DNA from 2 places in the Solibacillus sp. FSL R7-0668 genome. Region 2 is predicted to be linked to the other one. Evidence: a T-box and tRNA genes for the amino acid it is inferred to sense, from the RefSeq annotation. Region 2 holds a T-box; the other holds one or more tRNA genes.
What was found. A T-box is a leader RNA that pairs with one kind of tRNA and senses whether it is charged. The one in region 2 lies ahead of tyrS (tyrosine--tRNA ligase), so its partner is inferred to be a tRNA-Tyr.
Positions count from the first base shown of each region.

Region 1 (8,653 bases), 450 kb from region 2:
AAACACAGGTCTCTGCAAAACCGTAAGGTGACGTATAGGGGCTGACGCCTGCCCGGTGCTGGAAGGTTAAGAGGAGTGGTTAGCGCAAGCGAAGCTGCGAATTGAAGCCCCAGTAAACGGCGGCCGTAACTATAACGGTCCTAAGGTAGCGAAATTCCTTGTCGGGTAAGTTCCGACCCGCACGAAAGGCGTAACGATCTGGGCACTGTCTCAACGAGAGACTCGGTGAAATTATAGTACCTGTGAAGATGCAGGTTACCCGCGACAGGACGGAAAGACCCCGTGGAGCTTTACTGTAGCTTGATATTGAATTTTGGTACAACTTGTACAGGATAGGTAGGAGCCAGAGATCTCGGAGCGCCAGCTTCGAAGGAGGCGTCGGTGGGATACTACCCTGGTTGTATTGAACTTCTAACCCATGCCCCTTAGCGGGGTAGGAGACAGTGTCAGGCGGACAGTTTGACTGGGGCGGTCGCCTCCTAAAAGGTAACGGAGGCGCCCAAAGGTTCCCTCAGAATGGTTGGAAATCATTCGCAGAGTGTAAAGGCATAAGGGAGCTTGACTGCGAGACCTACAAGTCGAGCAGGGTCGAAAGACGGGCTTAGTGATCCGGTGGTTCCGCATGGAAGGGCCATCGCTCAACGGATAAAAGCTACCCCGGGGATAACAGGCTTATCTCCCCCAAGAGTCCACATCGACGGGGAGGTTTGGCACCTCGATGTCGGCTCATCGCATCCTGGGGCTGTAGTCGGTCCCAAGGGTTGGGCTGTTCGCCCATTAAAGCGGTACGCGAGCTGGGTTCAGAACGTCGTGAGACAGTTCGGTCCCTATCCGTCGTGGGCGTAGGAAATTTGAGAGGAGCTGTCCTTAGTACGAGAGGACCGGGATGGACACACCGCTGGTGTACCAGTTGTCTTGCCAAAGGCATCGCTGGGTAGCTATGTGTGGACGGGATAAGTGCTGAAAGCATCTAAGCATGAAGCCCCCCTCAAGATGAGATTTCCCATTACGCAAGTAAGTAAGACCCCTGAAAGACGATCAGGTAGATAGGTTCGAGGTGGAAGTGTGGCGACACATGTAGCTGACGAATACTAATCGGTCGAGGACTTAACCACATGTTTACGAACATCAATGAAACGTTTATCCAGTTTTGAAAGAATGAAATTTATTAATAATACTTGACATATGAGTTTAGTATGATATAATAAAAAATGTCTTTTAATACATAGTCTAGTGATGATGGCAAAGAGGTCACACCTGTTCCCATACCGAACACAGAAGTTAAGCTCTTTAGCGCCGATGGTAGTTGGGGGTTTCCCCCTGTGAGAGTAGGACATCGCTAGGCGAATATATAATTATTCCGAAGTAGCTCAGTTGGTAGAGCATCCGGCTGTTAACCGGCAGGTCGCAGGTTCGAGTCCTGCCTTCGGAGCCATCTAAATCTTGGAGAGTTGTCCGAGTGGCCGAAGGAGCACGATTGGAAATCGTGTATGCGGGTAATACTGCATCAAGGGTTCAAATCCCTTACTCTCCGCCAGCCGTATTTTAAGATGGCCCGTTGGTCAAGTGGTTAAGACACCGCCCTTTCACGGCGGTAACACGGGTTCGAATCCCGTACGGGTCACCATCAATTAATTTTTATATCCAGCATGGAGGATTAGCTCAGCTGGGAGAGCACCTGCCTTACAAGCAGGGGGTCGGCGGTTCGAGCCCGTCATCCTCCACCATATTTTCATAGTATTATCGCGGGGTGGAGCAAATCGCTAAACGAAGATAGCGATTAGCAGCAGCTTCAAAGAAGTAGCTGCCAACTAAGTAGAACGTGATGGTACAATAAGAATAAGTAATACTATTATCGCGGGGTGGAGCAGTGGTAGCTCGTCGGGCTCATAACCCGAAGGTCGCAGGTTCAAGTCCTGTCCCCGCAACCAAATGGTCCCGTGGTGTAGCGGTTAACATGCCTGCCTGTCACGCAGGAGATCGCCGGTTCGATCCCGGTCGGGACCGCCATTTTTGAAAATTTATACATAAATGGGTTTGTAGCTCAGTTGGTAGAGCATTAGATTGAAGCTCTAAGTGTCGGCGGTTCGATTCCGTCCAAACCCACCATATTTTTTGCCGGTGTAGCTCAGTTGGTAGAGCAACTGACTTGTAATCAGTAGGTCGAGGGTTCGACTCCTTTCGCCGGCACCATTACTCGGTGGGGTAGCGAAGTGGCTAAACGCGGCGGACTGTAAATCCGCTCCTTAGGGTTCGGCGGTTCGAATCCGTCCCCCACCACCATCTATTTTTTAGGGGCATAGTTTAAAGGTAGAACTACGGTCTCCAAAACCGTCAGTGTGGGTTCGATTCCTACTGCCCCTGCCAAATTTAATATTTAAACTAAATACAATGGCGATTGTGGCGAAGTGGTTAACGCACCGGATTGTGGTTCCGGCACTCGAGGGTTCGATTCCCTTCAGTCGCCCCATTCATTTTTTTAGTTTATTATATATAATATAATGGCGATTGTGGCGAAGTGGTTAACGCACCGGATTGTGGTTCCGGCATTCGTGGGTTCGATTCCCATCAGTCGCCCCATAAAACGTTGGGGTATAGCCAAGCGGTAAGGCAACGGATTTTGATTCCGTCATGCCCTGGTTCGAATCCAGGTACCCCAGCCATTCATTTGCGGAAGTAGTTCAGTGGTAGAACACCACCTTGCCAAGGTGGGGGTCGCGAGTTCGAACCTCGTCTTCCGCTCCATAATATGGCGGCATAGCCAAGTGGTAAGGCACAGGTCTGCAACACCTTTACCACCGGTTCAAATCCGGTTGCCGCCTCCATATTTTTAATTGAATCGGTTAATCCGGTTTTTTTTTACCCTTTTTGCCGATATGGCGGAATTGGCAGACGCGCCGGACTCAAAATCCGGTTCCTTCTGGAGTGTCGGTTCGACCCCGACTATCGGTATTATTAGATTTTCTGTTGGGATAAGAATTTCTAGGAGGTTCACAAACATTGATATATCAATGTTTGTGAACCTTTTTCTGTTTTACTCGAAATCAAACTATTAATTCGAGTAAAACAGATATTTTCAAATTATTAGTTTGATTGATCTATAATAGAGAGGTATATAAATTAACATTGAAAGGGTTGGTGTCTCATGACACAGTCTGAAAAAATAAAATTAACAACTTTAACGACAAAAGGAGGTTGCGGGTGTAAAATTGGACCATCTGATTTAGCTCAAGTCATTCGTATGCTGCCACCCGCTGTTCCTAACTCAAATGTATTAGTTGGATTAGAAACAAGTGATGATGCAGGGGTATATCGTTTAACAGATGATTTAGCGATTGTGCAAACTCTTGATTTCTTTACACCAATTGTTGATGATCCATATTCTTTTGGACAAATTGCAGCAGCAAATGCGATTAGTGATATTTATGCAATGGGTGGTAAACCAATAACAGCTCTAAATATTGTTGCATTTCCTATTTCTAAGCTAGATAAGAGTATATTAGCTGATATTTTAAGAGGGGCTGCTGATAAACTTGCTGAAGCAAATGTTGCGTTAATTGGTGGACATTCTATTGATGATAAAGAGCCAAAATTTGGTTTAGCAGTGACTGGTATGGTTCACCCTGAAAAGGTACGAGCTAATAGTCACGCAAAAGTAGGAGATAAATTAATTTTAACTAAACCCATTGGTGTAGGAATTTTAAGCTCTGCAATAAAAAATGGTCTTTTACAAAATGACGAAATTGAACGAGTTACAAAAGTAATGGCAACTTTAAATAAGGTGGCTGCTGAAATAATGGAGCCTTATGAAATACACGCTTGTACGGATGTTACTGGGTTTGGTCTTTTAGGCCATGCTTCAGAAATGGCAAAAGGAAGCAATGTTGGATTACGCATCAATAAATCGGATGTACCGGTACTACCCAGAGTAAGAGAGATAGCTGAGATGGGCATCATTCCTGGGGGGACTAAAAATAATTACGCTCACTTACAAGACGTGGTGACATTCCCTGAAAAAATGGATCAAGTTGATCAATGGATTTTATGCGATGCTGTTACAAGTGGAGGTTTATTAATTTCTGTAGCTGAGGAAAAAGCTGACGAACTGTTAACAGAATTAATCAATGCAGGTGTTGAAGCAAGTATTATTGGTGAAGTAATAGCTGAACACCAAGGAAAAATTGAAGTAAAATAAGCTTTATTATGTCTTACTAGAAAAGGGATTGTTCTAATTGTTTCAAGATCTTACAATTACTGAATTAGTAAAATCAAATAAGTTCAAGAAGGTCACATGGATTGATGTACGTTCTCCATCAGAATTTAAAGAAGCGACGATACCAAATGCTAAAAATATCCCTGTATTCACTGATGATGAACGAGCGGAAATAGGCACGATTTATAAAAGAATGAGTGTAGAAGCAGCAAAACAAAAAGGACTAGAAATTTTCTCTGCCAAACTTCCTGCATTTATAAAAGCAGTGAGTGAACTTGAAGGGGAAAAGGTCGTATTTTGCTGGCGAGGCGGTATGAGAAGTAAAACAGCTGCTACAGTAGTGGATTTAATGGGATTCCCGATAAGCCGTCTTGAAGGTGGTATTAGGTCTTACCGAGAATTTATAACTGAGCAGCTTAAAAGTATGGCATACAAGCCAGAAGCCTTCGTTTTAAATGGTTATACAGGTTCCGGTAAAACGAAAATATTACGTAGCTTACAAAGCGATGGTTATCCTGTTCTAAACCTTGAAAAGATGGCTAATCACCGTGGATCTATTTTCGGTCAAATCGGCTTAGAACCAAATAATCAAAGAACATTTGAAGCGCTCTTTTTTAACGCCTTACATGAAACGCAAGATGCGCCCTATGTTCTTTTTGAAGCCGAAAGTCAACGCATAGGAAAAGTGCTTCTTCCCCAGCCTTTTCTTGAGAAAAAAGAAAATGGAACGCAAATTTTTCTGACTATCCCGATTGAAGAACGAGTAAAAACGATTTTAGAAGATTACCATCCTACTGAGCATAAAGAGGAATGTATGGCTGCCTTTCAAAGGATAAAAAGACGTATTCATACGCCAATCGCTACTGAAATTGAGAAACATATTGTAGAAGGTGAATTTTCTCAAGCGGTTCATTTATTGTTTGAATATTATTATGACCCTTTATATAAATATTCTGCTGCACAATATGCACCTGAAAAAACGATTCATATTGAAGCGCTTAATGTAGTAGAAGCGACAGAAAAAATTCGAGCGTTTCTAACACAGCTCAAGTAAAAAATTTGAGATATAGGGCTTCCTACTCCATTTTTTTCGATAATTGGTATCGAAAATATTTTAGAATCCTTGAGCAATCAGGGGTTCTTTTTTAATGTGAATTAACGATTAGAAACCTTAAAAATAGGTGGGTAACGAAAATTAGTGAAATGCTTGTATAAGTAAGAAAAAATATAATGTTTAATATGGCGTATTAACAAAAGTTCATTTAAAATTAACGTGGTAATGTAAAGAAAAAATTATAAGAATAGATGTTATTTATTGATTAAATAATTTAGAGGAAGTAGGGGATAGTAGTGAATAATTTAGAAACCTTGAAATGGATAAAAGCTGAGAGTTATGAAGAGATGAGTAAAATTGCGGCGGAAATTTTTAAAGAGGAATTACAAGTAAATCGTGAAATGGTATTAGGATTAGCAACAGGTGGAACGCCAGAAGGATTTTATAAAGAGCTTGTAAATGCATATAAAGCTGGAGAAATTTCTTTTGCGGATGCGAAGTCTTTCAACTTGGATGAATATATAGGTATTAGTCCAGAAAACGAAGCAAGCTACCATTACTATATGGATCAGCAATTATTTAATCATATTAATATGAAGGATGAAAATATTCATGTACCAACTGGGGATACTTCCGATTTAGCAAAAGCGGCAGCAGATTATGATGCGATGATTGAAGCGGCAGGAAATGTTGATATTCAATTATTAGGTATCGGTGTAAATGGTCATATTGGATTTAATGAACCGGGGACACCATTTTCATTAGGCACGAACGTCGTGGAACTTACAGAATCTACACGTGAAGCAAATAAAATTTATTTTGATTCCCTAGATGAAGTACCTACACATGCCATTACAATGGGGATTCAAACAATTATGAACGCGAAAAAAGTTGTGCTATTGATTTCTGGTGCTTCGAAACAAGAGGCGTATAATCGTTTGCGTAGTGGCGAAATTACTGAGGACTTCCCAGCAAGTGCTTTACACAAACATAAAGACGTCATTGTGATTTATACAGATGTAAAATAAGTAGAAGGAGTGCCGGATAAGAGCACTCCTTTTTTAAATAAAAAGGTATAAGTTCTTAAGAAGAACGTTAATTTGCGTGATTTGACGGGAATTGTGTTTTTCTAATAGTAGAAATAAAGACGCCTGCAATAACAGCGATCCCGCCGACTACTTGAGCGATGAGTAATTGCTCGTTTAAAAAGATGACGGCAAAAATCGTAGCAAAAACAGGAATAAAATTTAAATAGATACCTGCTTTATTAGCACCGAGCGCAATGACACCAGTATTCCAGCTTAAAAAGGCGACAATGGATGCGACGATTCCAACATATAAAATTGCACTAATCGTTGAAATGCTCCATTCAATCGTTTGCGGAGTAGTAAGCAACTCATACGCTGTGAATGGAAGAAGCATCAAGGCTCCAATTGCTATGGTTACTAAAAACGTGGAATAGCCTGGTAGCTTGCCCGCATATTTTTTGATTAATAACGAATAAACACTCCAGCAAAATACGGCAGCTAATACAATGAGATCGCCTTTATTAAATGAGAAGGCCAATAAGCTTTCAAGAGAGCCTCCCGAAATAATAAATAAAACCCCTGTTAAGGATACCAATGTTCCAATTGCTTGGAAACGAGTTAAACGTTCTTTTAATAAAAGAAAGCTCAATATGTAAATCATAATTGGCGTTGTGGAATTCATTAAGGACGCATTGATAGAGGTTGTATAATGCAGGCCAATATAAACAAGCGTATTAAATGCAGCAACCCCTGTTAATGCTAATAGAATGACAGCGCCGAAATTTTGCTTGAGCATCGGCCATTCATTTTTTGTCCGATGATAAGCGATTGGTAAAAAGATAATAAATGCGACAAGCCATCGTAAAAACGCAAATGTAATTGGTGGGATGTCTCCTGCAACGGCTCGTCCGATGACAAAGTTACCGCCCCATAATAAGGTGGCGAAGACGAGGAGTGCTTGAGGAGGAAATTTCATAGCTATCGAGCTCCTTTAAGCAAATCATTAATTCTATTCATTATAGGAGTTTGGACTTGGAATTTGCAATGCGCTTTACATAAAACGCTATGATACAATAACGACAGTAGTAAAAGGAGGTCAAACAAATGAAAATTCGACCAGCAAGATTACAGCAAGGAGATACAGTAGGGCTAGTAAATTTAAGTAGCCCACTTAAGCAAGAGTCCTTAGGAGACAAGCTCGTGTTTTTAGAGCAGCTTGGCTTACGTTATAAATTAGGCAATACGATTCAAAACTATGAGGGGTATTTAGCAGGGACGGATGAAGAGCGTGTTGCAGACTTTCATGCGATGGTACAAGATCCAGATGTAAAAGCGATCTTTTTGGTAAAGGGTGGATACGGTATTGCGCGTGTGATTGATAAAATTAGTTACCCATTATTAGAGGATCATCCAAAAATTATTTGGGGCTTCTCGGATGTAACGGCTTTACATACACAGGTGAATGAATTCTCAAATTTAGTAACATTCCATGGCCCAATGCTATCGAGTCCACAGGGAGCACTAGATGAGCTGTCACAAAAAATGTTCCAGCAGCTATTCCAGCCAATTGAAATTCAATACACAGAAAGCATTGCACCGCTTCAAACCATCATTCCTGGTATGGTGCGAGGTGAGCTTGCTGGCGGTAATTTAAATCGCCTAGTAGGTACATTAGGGACGAAATTTGAAATCGATGTGCGCAATAAAATTATTCTGTTAGAAGATATTGGGGAAACGATTGAACAGATTGACCATATGATGAATCAATTACGCTTAGCACGTAAGCTTGAGCAGGCGGCAGGATTTGTGATAGGGGACTTCAACATGCCAGATGAGTCATATCGTGATGAGGATGTATTGGAAATGATTACGGGCTATTTGAAGCCGTTTAATAAACCAGCAGTGGCAGGCTTTAAAATCGGGCATTGTACGCCGAATATAGCCATTCCATTGGGTGTGGATGCCATATTAAATGCGGATGAAAAAATCTTACGTATTTTGCCGGGTGTCGAATAAAAATATTACATGCTTAAAGTGCCCTAGAAAAAATTAACTAGTAAAGGCCCTCTTCTCACAAAAAAAGTGATGGGAGGGCCTTTTAATAACGAGCTAAAATCAAGTATTTCGCTGAGTGTTAACTTTTACACTGGTTGGTCATTGGTTAAAGGTAACAAAGTAACAGGTAATCGTTGATTGGTTTACAGTTAAAGTAAATTTGCATTTGCAAATGGGCGCTCGTTATTACCTAGGTTGGAGTCTCACCGCCCTAGGATTAATAATAATTAGAATCATCAAATGCAATAGTCACTTGATAGTTTTTGGCGTTAATAGCGTTTGATAAACGATGTGCCTGTTTTT
Region 1 is NZ_JBBOUU010000001.1:3,319,063-3,327,715, reverse strand. Features, by position in the region: rRNA gene MKX47_RS16665 (23S ribosomal RNA) at 1-1,115, shown strand, start outside; rRNA gene rrf (5S ribosomal RNA) at 1,230-1,345, shown strand; tRNA gene MKX47_RS16655 (tRNA-Asn) at 1,360-1,435, shown strand; tRNA gene MKX47_RS16650 (tRNA-Ser) at 1,446-1,537, shown strand; tRNA gene MKX47_RS16645 (tRNA-Glu) at 1,553-1,627, shown strand; tRNA gene MKX47_RS16640 (tRNA-Val) at 1,652-1,727, shown strand; tRNA gene MKX47_RS16635 (tRNA-Met) at 1,857-1,931, shown strand; tRNA gene MKX47_RS16630 (tRNA-Asp) at 1,935-2,010, shown strand; tRNA gene MKX47_RS16625 (tRNA-Phe) at 2,034-2,109, shown strand; tRNA gene MKX47_RS16620 (tRNA-Thr) at 2,118-2,193, shown strand; tRNA gene MKX47_RS16615 (tRNA-Tyr) at 2,200-2,283, shown strand; tRNA gene MKX47_RS16610 (tRNA-Trp) at 2,294-2,367, shown strand; tRNA gene MKX47_RS16605 (tRNA-His) at 2,395-2,470, shown strand; tRNA gene MKX47_RS16600 (tRNA-His) at 2,505-2,580, shown strand; tRNA gene MKX47_RS16595 (tRNA-Gln) at 2,589-2,663, shown strand; tRNA gene MKX47_RS16590 (tRNA-Gly) at 2,671-2,745, shown strand; tRNA gene MKX47_RS16585 (tRNA-Cys) at 2,752-2,825, shown strand; tRNA gene MKX47_RS16580 (tRNA-Leu) at 2,871-2,952, shown strand; gene selD (selenide, water dikinase SelD) at 3,146-4,195, shown strand; gene mnmH (tRNA 2-selenouridine(34) synthase MnmH) at 4,233-5,267, shown strand; gene nagB (glucosamine-6-phosphate deaminase) at 5,582-6,295, shown strand; gene MKX47_RS16560 (DMT family transporter) at 6,363-7,271, opposite strand; gene MKX47_RS16555 (S66 peptidase family protein) at 7,400-8,311, shown strand; gene MKX47_RS16550 (hypothetical protein) at 8,568-8,653, opposite strand, start outside.
Region 1: it has a tRNA-Tyr gene. The T-box ahead of tyrS (tyrosine--tRNA ligase) is inferred to sense a tRNA for this amino acid. The anticodon was not compared.

Region 2 (8,653 bases):
TATAGCGTACGCCAGGTGAAACGTTCATTTGTAAGCCTTCAAAAGATTTGATTGAACGAACAAATGATAGACCGCCATCTATAACACTGTAGACACGATAGCCTACGACATCATTTGAAGCAGATGGTGCCCAAGATAAGGAACCATTTTCCAATTTAGCCCAAACTGCTTCCGGGGCTTGGCTATCTGCATTAAACGAAGCGCCTGCAACAACGCTATTTCCAGAGCTTGACGGTAATAATTTTGATGCGTCCCCCCCTAATTTACCTAACATACGATCAATGAAGTTTTGGTTGAGTCCAAAGCCATTCATTTGTACGAATTCTGTAGGCGTTGTAGGTAAGGCTGCATAAGTCTTGCCATTAATCACAACCGTTGTTGATGATACGAAACTGTCATCCGGCTGTGTAGGTAAAAATACATTTTTATTGAATAAATCGGTACGTACTAGGCCTGCATTTGCACAAGATGTAGATGAGGCTAAACCTGAAATACCGCAGAATGATCTACTCACAACCCCATCTGGCTGCTTGAATGTTTCTTTTGTCGCGATATATTCGGGATTGATATCATAAAGTGCATTTAAATACTTGGCCCATAAGCGGTTGACACGATTACTTGGATGCTGATAGCGATTATTAAATGCATTTAACGTACGTGGTTTGTCATATCCTAGCCATACACCGATTGAAATATTCGGATTATAGCCAACTAACCATACGTCATTATGATCTTGCGTCGTCCCAGTTTTTGCGGCAAAGTCTGATGAGAATTTCAACTGGCTTTTCGCTAAAGTAGCCGTCCCACCTTCTTTTAAAACACCGCGAAGCATATCTGTCATCATATAAGCTGTTTCTGGTGAAAATACTTGAACGGGCTCCGCTTTATGTTGATAGATGATATTGCCATCTAAATCTTCAATGCGTTCAATCATATAGGCATCAATAAATTGTCCGCCATTTGCAAAGGTTGCATAGGCATTTGTATTTTCTTCAACAGATGCTCCGTATGTTAAACCACCGATTGATGTTGAAAGGTTGACATAGTCACCTTCTGTTAATTTAGAGAAGCCCATATTTTCTAAAAATGTAGCAGGACGTCGATCTAAAATCGAATCATATAGGCGTAATACAGGTAAGTTTTGTGAAGAAGCTACAGCTTGGCGCGCTGGAATAATACCGAGCTCTTGGTTCGGATTGTAGTTAACTGGTTCATAGTTATCATAAGAGCGCTTAAATTTGACATCGACAACCGGGCTACCCGCACCAATGACACCATATTCTAATGCAGGGGCATAGGCTAATAACGGCTTCATTGTCGAACCATTTGAGCGGTATGCCTTAGTAGCATGGTTTAACTGCTCTAGCTCATGATCACGTCCACCAACAAAGCTTAAAATTTTGCCGGTTTTGTTGTCAATGACGATACTACCTGTTTGTACCGGTACATCCACTTCGATTTCTTCACCTGTTTCAGGGTCTTTATCTTTTTTCTTATACGTTTGACCGTATAATGTGTAATCCTGTGTCACTTGTTGCATCGTGTCATACATATCTTTGTCGATTGTGGAGTATATACGATACCCACCAGAGCGTAATAAACGGTCTGCTAAAATCGAATACTTTTCCTGTAAGTTTGATTCTTCTTTTAGACGTGCAGGGTCAATCCCATCTTTTTCAGCAAGGATTTTTGCAAAAATTTCTTTGGCACGTTCTTCTAATTCAACCGTTAGCCAAGGATATTTATCTTCGGCACGTTGTTCACGATCTTTAAAATCCTTTTTAATATCATAACTAATGGCTTCTTTGTACTCGTTTTCTGTAATATAGCCAACCTCTAGCATACGGGACAAAACCGTCTTCATTCGGTCGATACCGGGCTGCATACCTTCATCGCTTTTTTTCTCACCTTTATTTGTGAAAGGCGTGTATTTAAACGGTGCCTGTGGAATTCCCGCAATATAAGCCGATTGTGGTAAGTTTAATTTAGAAGCGCTAATGCCAAAAATACCTTGCGCGGCCGTTTCAATCCCCGCGATATTGCGGCCAGATGAGTTACGTCCATATGGAATGATATTTAAATAAGCCTCTAAAATTTCTTCCTTTGACATGAAGTGTTCTAAGCGGTAGGCAAGTAAAATTTCTTTGGCCTTACGCTCATAAGATACTTCGTTCGTTAGAATTTGGTTTTTAATTAATTGCTGGGTAAGCGTTGAACCACCTGTCTGCGTTGATGAATTTGTGACATCTTGTAGCAGCCCGCGTAGCACAGCCTTTGGTACAATCCCAGGGTGCTCACGGAAGTATTCATCTTCTGTTGCCATTACAGCGTTAATAACAGTTGGTGATATATTTGCGAGCGAAGTTTCACGTCGGTCTAAATCTGTTCGAATTTTCCCTATGTAAATATCATTCGCAAAGTAAATTTCACTTGTTTCTTCATAGCTAAAAATTTGCTCGCGCATCTCTTCTTTCGAACGTAATGGCTCGTCCTTTACTAGTGATGCAAAGTATCCTAAGCCAATGCCACCAAATAAAATGACAACGGTCGTAATAAAAATAATTGCTAATAAGGATAGATTCCAAAATACGTCACCTGTAATTCTTACATAGCGCATTCGTTTTGAAGAAGCAAGGGTTTCGATTTTTTCATTTAATTGATTAAGCCATTCTTTCACATCATCGCCCTCCTAAAATCTTGTTTATTATAGCATATTTGTTCTGTGAACGAATATAATTATTGACATCACCCGAAATCTAAGTAGAATAGAGATTATAAAATTCAAGCATTGAAGAGTTTGCAGTAGTAAAAACGTTCCCTGATTTAGAGAGCTAGCGGTTGGTGAAAGCTAGACATAGCGCTTTTATGAATTACGTTCTTGGAGCTTGGCGCATCGTCAGCGATATAGACGCTTAAAGTGGAAGAAGGTTTTTTCTTCAAGCCGGGTGGTACCGCGTTAAATTGATGATTTGACGTCCCTGCATGCAAATTTGCGTGTAGGGGCGTTTTTTTGTTTTTCCTTACAATGCAAATGATCCAACATGTAAAAGGAGAGAATAACAATGACAAACGAATTATTACAAGATTTAGAATGGCGTGGTTTGTTATACCAGCAAACAGATGCAGAAGGTATGGAGAAGCTATTAAATGAACAAAAGGTATCATTATACGTAGGGGTTGACCCAACAGCTGACTCGATGCATATCGGACATATTGTGCCGCTTTTAACATTACGCCGTTTCCAACAAGCTGGCCACTCACCAATCTTATTAGTTGGGGGCGCAACAGGTACAGTAGGAGATCCATCAGGTCGCTCAGAAGAGCGCCAATTACAAACGATGGAGCAAGTAGAGAAAAACGTACAAGGCCTTAAAAAGCAGATGGAGCGTTTATTCGACTTCTCTTCTGGTGCTGAAAATGCTGCAAAATTAGTCAATAATAATGATTGGATTGGTCCACTTACATTAATCGATTTTTTACGCGATTACGGAAAACTAATCAATGTTAATTATATTTTAAATAAAGATACGGTAGCATCTCGCTTAGATTCAGGTATTTCATTTACTGAATTTGCGTACACATTAATTCAAGGGATCGACTTCAATCACTTATACGATCACCATAATGTTCGCATTCAAGTCGGTGGTTCGGACCAATGGGGTAACATCACGACTGGGTTAGAGATGATTCGTAAAACACATGATGAAAGCGCAAAAGCATTTGGTATTACAATTCCACTTGTTACAAAGGCAGATGGGACGAAATTCGGTAAAACAGCTGGTGGTGCCGTATGGTTAGATGGTACGAAAACATCCCCATATGAGTTCTACCAATTCTGGATTAACACAGCCGATGCAGATGTTGTAAAATACTTAAAAATCTTCACATTCTTAAGTCGCGCTGAAATCGAGGCGTTAGCAGAAAGCGTTGAAACAGAAGCACATTTACGTAAAGCACAAAAAGCTTTAGCTGCTGAAATGACAAAGCTAATTCACGGTGAAGAAGGTTTAGCACAAGCAGAGCGCATTACCGCTGCATTATTCTCTGGTGACTTAAAAGCATTATCAGTAGATGAAATGAAAGTAGCCTTCGCGGGTGTTCCTTCTGTAGAAGTGTCAAAAGAAGATAAGAATATCGTCGACTTAATCGTGGATGCAGGCATTTCTTCATCAAAGCGCCAAGCACGTGAAGATGTAACAAACGGTGCGATTAGTGTAAACGGCGAAAAGATTACGGATTTAGAATATGTCATTGACGGAAAAGACCGTTTAGAAGATGCATTTGCCATCATTCGTCGCGGTAAGAAAAAATACCATATGGTGAAATTCGCATAAATTTAGTATAAGTGGAAAACACTCCAAGTCATTTGGAGTGTTTTTCTGGCATTTGAGAGGGGAATTTTGAAAAGAAGAGAAATGTTCTTATGGAAGAGAGGTGTATAGGATGGATCTAGGACAAATCATTTTTCGTATTATGGGGCTCGTCCTTATTGGTGTCGCGCTAACAATTGGTACAATCATGCTGTTGCTAATCGTTTCATTAAATGGTGGGTTTTATTATGTATCCTTTATCATTGTTGCGGCGATTGTTTTGTTTAGCATAATCATGTTGATGATGTTTCAATTTTTTACGACGAAAAAGAGAAAGCAAGTGGTTGGGGTACTTGCTGTCATTACATTATTAATCGCGTTTATTACCCCATTTAAGGAGCTTTATAAAAATCAAATTCCGACTGTTGATGCAGAGGTCGATGTTTATCAATATATGCCATTTACGGAGAAGAATCATGTAGTAAAAATGGAACATGAGGCGAGCGTACAGCTACAGGAACCATTGCCAATTATTGATGGGGCAACAGCTTTTTATCCGTTATATGCGGCATTTGCAGAGGCCATTTATCCAAAGAAAGACTATCAGCCATATGAGAGTGAGGTAATGGTCAATAAAACACCGACTGCTTATCGTAATTTAATCGAAGGAAATGTAGATTTAATTTTCGCTTTGGCCCCGTCTGAGCAACAGATTAATTCGGCAAAAGCAAATGGGGTGGAGTTGCAATTAACGCCGATTGGCAAAGAGGCCTTTGTCTTCTTTGTTAATGCCAAAAATAAAATTGATGGATTAACACTCGATCAAATTAAAGCTATTTATGCTGGGGAAATAACAAATTGGTCACAAGTAGGTGGTAAAGATGAAGCCATTCGTGCATTCCAACGTCCTCAAGATAGTGGCTCACAAACGGCCCTGCAAAATTTAATGGGGGATAAGCCAATTATGGAGGCTCCAACGGAAAACATTGCACAAGGTATGGGGGGGATTATCGAGGAAGTGTCTAAATACCGCAATTATAATAATGCGATTGGCTATACATTCCGCTATTATTCGAATGAAATGGTCAAAAATGATGAAATAAAATTGCTTGAGGTAGATGGGATTGCACCAACTGTGGATATGATTCGCAGTGAAGCCTACCCGATAACAAATGAATTTTATATTGTCACAACGCAAAATAGTAATCCTCAAGTACAAAAAATTATTGATTGGGTCACATCATCGGAAGGGCAGCAACTGCTTGAACAGGCAGGCTATGTTCCAATCAATGCCACAAAAGGGCCATAACTTTGAATCACCGGATAGATATTAGTATAATAGATACTATATATTTTTTTAGTGGATGGAAAAGGAATTATTTTTTCAAGGAAATCCACATAAAAAGACATCATTTCGCGTGATTTTGGCACGAAATATGTTTTTCTAAGGAGGTTCTATTTTTGAGTAATCTACCAGATACATTTGTCGATGATCGGCACGCGATTTTAAGCATTGCGATAAAGCCCCGTGATACGATACGCTACGTATTAACGACAAAAAATTTGCCATACTTCATCTTTGTTGGTGTTGTTGGTATGTTTGGGAGTAATTTAATTAGCTTTTTTGGCCAAAAGTTTACAGGGGAATATACAGTTGGCGAAATTGTATACTCTACATTCATGTCTAGCTTTCTACTGTATTTCGTATCGACGCTATTATCGGCAGGGGTATTGATGCTAGCCGCAAAAATTTTTGGTGGTGTAGGAAAGTTTAAAGAAATGTTCCGCATGATTAGTATGACAATGATACCGTATATTTGGATTTTGCCAATGGTCTTATTTTGGATGCAGTTCGCCCCGCAGTCGTTTTTTAATATCCCCTATATGCAGCCAGGGATGAGCGACTATATTTTACAATTTATTTGTGGAACGCTAATTATCATTGCGAGTGTTTGGACGTTTGTAATTACAATTGTCGGGATATCAGAGGTACATAAAATTTCGAAGTGGAAAGCATTTTTCGCCTCATTATTTGTCGTAATCATCTTAATTATTTTGACGTGGGTTGCATTATTGTAACTAAAAACGAAGGGCTAGTAGAGAAGTTAACTCTATACTTAGCCCTTTATTTGTGTTTGATAAACTCCTGTTAAAACGGTAAAAACCGCCTCTTTCCTAGAAAAGAAGCGGTTGGTGATAATTATGATTTAATGGCAATTGATTGTGAAGTGGTGTTTGATGTAAATTCTTTTTCATTTTTGGAAATAACGACACAGGCTACCCCATTACCGATTAAGTTGGTCACGGCGCGTGCTTCTGACATGAAGCGGTCTACACCAATCAGTAGGGCAATCCCTTCAACAGGTACCATTGGGAAAGCAGCGAGTGTAGCAGCAAGTGTAATAAAGCCTGAACCTGTTACACCAGCAGCTCCTTTAGAGGTGATCATTAAGATTCCAAGCAATGTAATGAGTTCAATCCAAGTCAGATGTACACCATACGCCTGTGCAATAAACAGCGTAGCCATTGATAAGTAAATGGACGTCCCATCTAAATTAAAGGAATAGCCGGTTGGCACAACTAATCCAACAACTTGTTTGGAACAGCCTAAATTTTCAAGCTTGCGCATCATGGAAGGGAGTGCCGATTCTGAAGAGGAAGTCCCAATTACTAAGAAAATTTCCTCTTTAATATAGGCAATATACTTGAAAATGTTAAAGCCAAAGAAACGTGCGATTAATCCTAATACAACAATGACGAACAAGAACATTGTAATATAAACCGCGATCATTAATAATCCAAGTGATTTTAATGAGCCTAAACCAAAATTACCGATTGTATAAGCCATCGCCCCGAATGCCCCGATTGGTGACACTTTCATAACGATGCTAACGATTTTGAAGAAAATTTCCGATACCTGTTCTAAAAAGGTAATGACCGGCTTTGTTTTTTCTCCAAGTGAAGCAGACGCAATCCCGAATAATACGGCACATAATAATGTAGGCAATAAATCCCCATTCGCCAGTGCACCTACAAAATTATCCGGAATGATATTGTAAATGAATCCGCCTAACCCCGCATCACTGTTTTCCTCAGCAGCCGTAGTATATTTTGAAATATCGGCATCCCCAGCATGTGTTGTGTCAATACCAGAACCTGCATTAATGAACAATGCAACGCAAATACCAATTGCTAAAGCAATTGTTGAAACGATTTCGAAGTAAATGAGCGCTTTTCCCCCAATTTTCCCGACTTTTTTCATGTCGCCCATACTACCAATCCCAATAACAACTGTTAAAAATATAATCGGTGCAATGAGCATCTTAATTAATTTAATAAATAAATCCGCTAAAATTTTTAAACTCGCGCCAAACTCCGGCCAAATGGCTCCAACAATAATCCCGAGAATAATGGCTGTGATAACTTGTACCGTCAAATTTTTTAGGTACTTCATGGAAAATCCTTCTTCCTTATTATAGTTTGTTAAAAATCTGCTATTCGTTCGAACTGTTGTTATAATACACCTAATTATTTAGCGTGTGTTGTTTTGTTCATAAAAACTATTCGGCTAAAGGGGATAAGGTTATCCTGTTGAAAATGCCTATTTTCTGTTTATAAAGCATATTTTCTTTAAATTGTTTGCAATCATCTGTTCTAGCACAACTAAAATTGTAAGCGCTTTATTTAAATAGGAAACCCTTTTGTTCATTTTGTTCAATTTGGAATGAGTGGTTAAGTTGTTGAAGAAATGCGTGCAATAATGCTAGAGCTATTGTGAAATGAGTACGGGCGATGCCGAGAAAATATGACGCTGTTTTACTTATCTAGTTTGAAGAATGCTCGGTCTCATAAATAAAAGCAGCTAAACCGCATTAGTATGAAGCGTTGAGGGCATCCACACACACCGATCAGCAGGGAAGCGCATACTATGGATTTAGTAATATTATATTATTTTGAAATAATAAAAATGGATTAACTACAATATGTAATGGATCAAAATTCTATGTATCCATTGCAATCGGTCTTTACTTTAGCTGATGCTCTAAATGACCGTTTTTATCTAATGGCTGTTACGGGGAAGCGTGTTTGAACTTACTGAAGTTATCTAAGGAGGTGATAAACAATGAGCGTAACTACTACAAGTCGTGATTTATCAGAGCTTACTACAGCAGCTCAATTGGCCTGTCGATTGCTTTTTCAAGAATGTTATAAAGCCGAAATTAGGGATATATTCATCACTGAAACATATCGAAGTTTGGAGCGACAAAAGTATTTATATGCACAGGGACGCACGCGACCAGGTCCGATCGTTACTTGGACATTAAACAGTAACCATAGCGGGC
Region 2 is NZ_JBBOUU010000001.1:2,872,837-2,881,489, reverse strand. Features, by position in the region: gene MKX47_RS14330 (transglycosylase domain-containing protein) at 1-2,677, opposite strand, end outside; T-box leader at 2,780-2,983, shown strand; gene tyrS (tyrosine--tRNA ligase) at 3,063-4,334, shown strand; gene MKX47_RS14320 (PstS family phosphate ABC transporter substrate-binding protein) at 4,444-5,619, shown strand; gene MKX47_RS14315 (Yip1 family protein) at 5,772-6,389, shown strand; gene dctA (C4-dicarboxylate transporter DctA) at 6,511-7,764, opposite strand; gene MKX47_RS14305 (M15 family metallopeptidase) at 8,434-8,653, shown strand, end outside.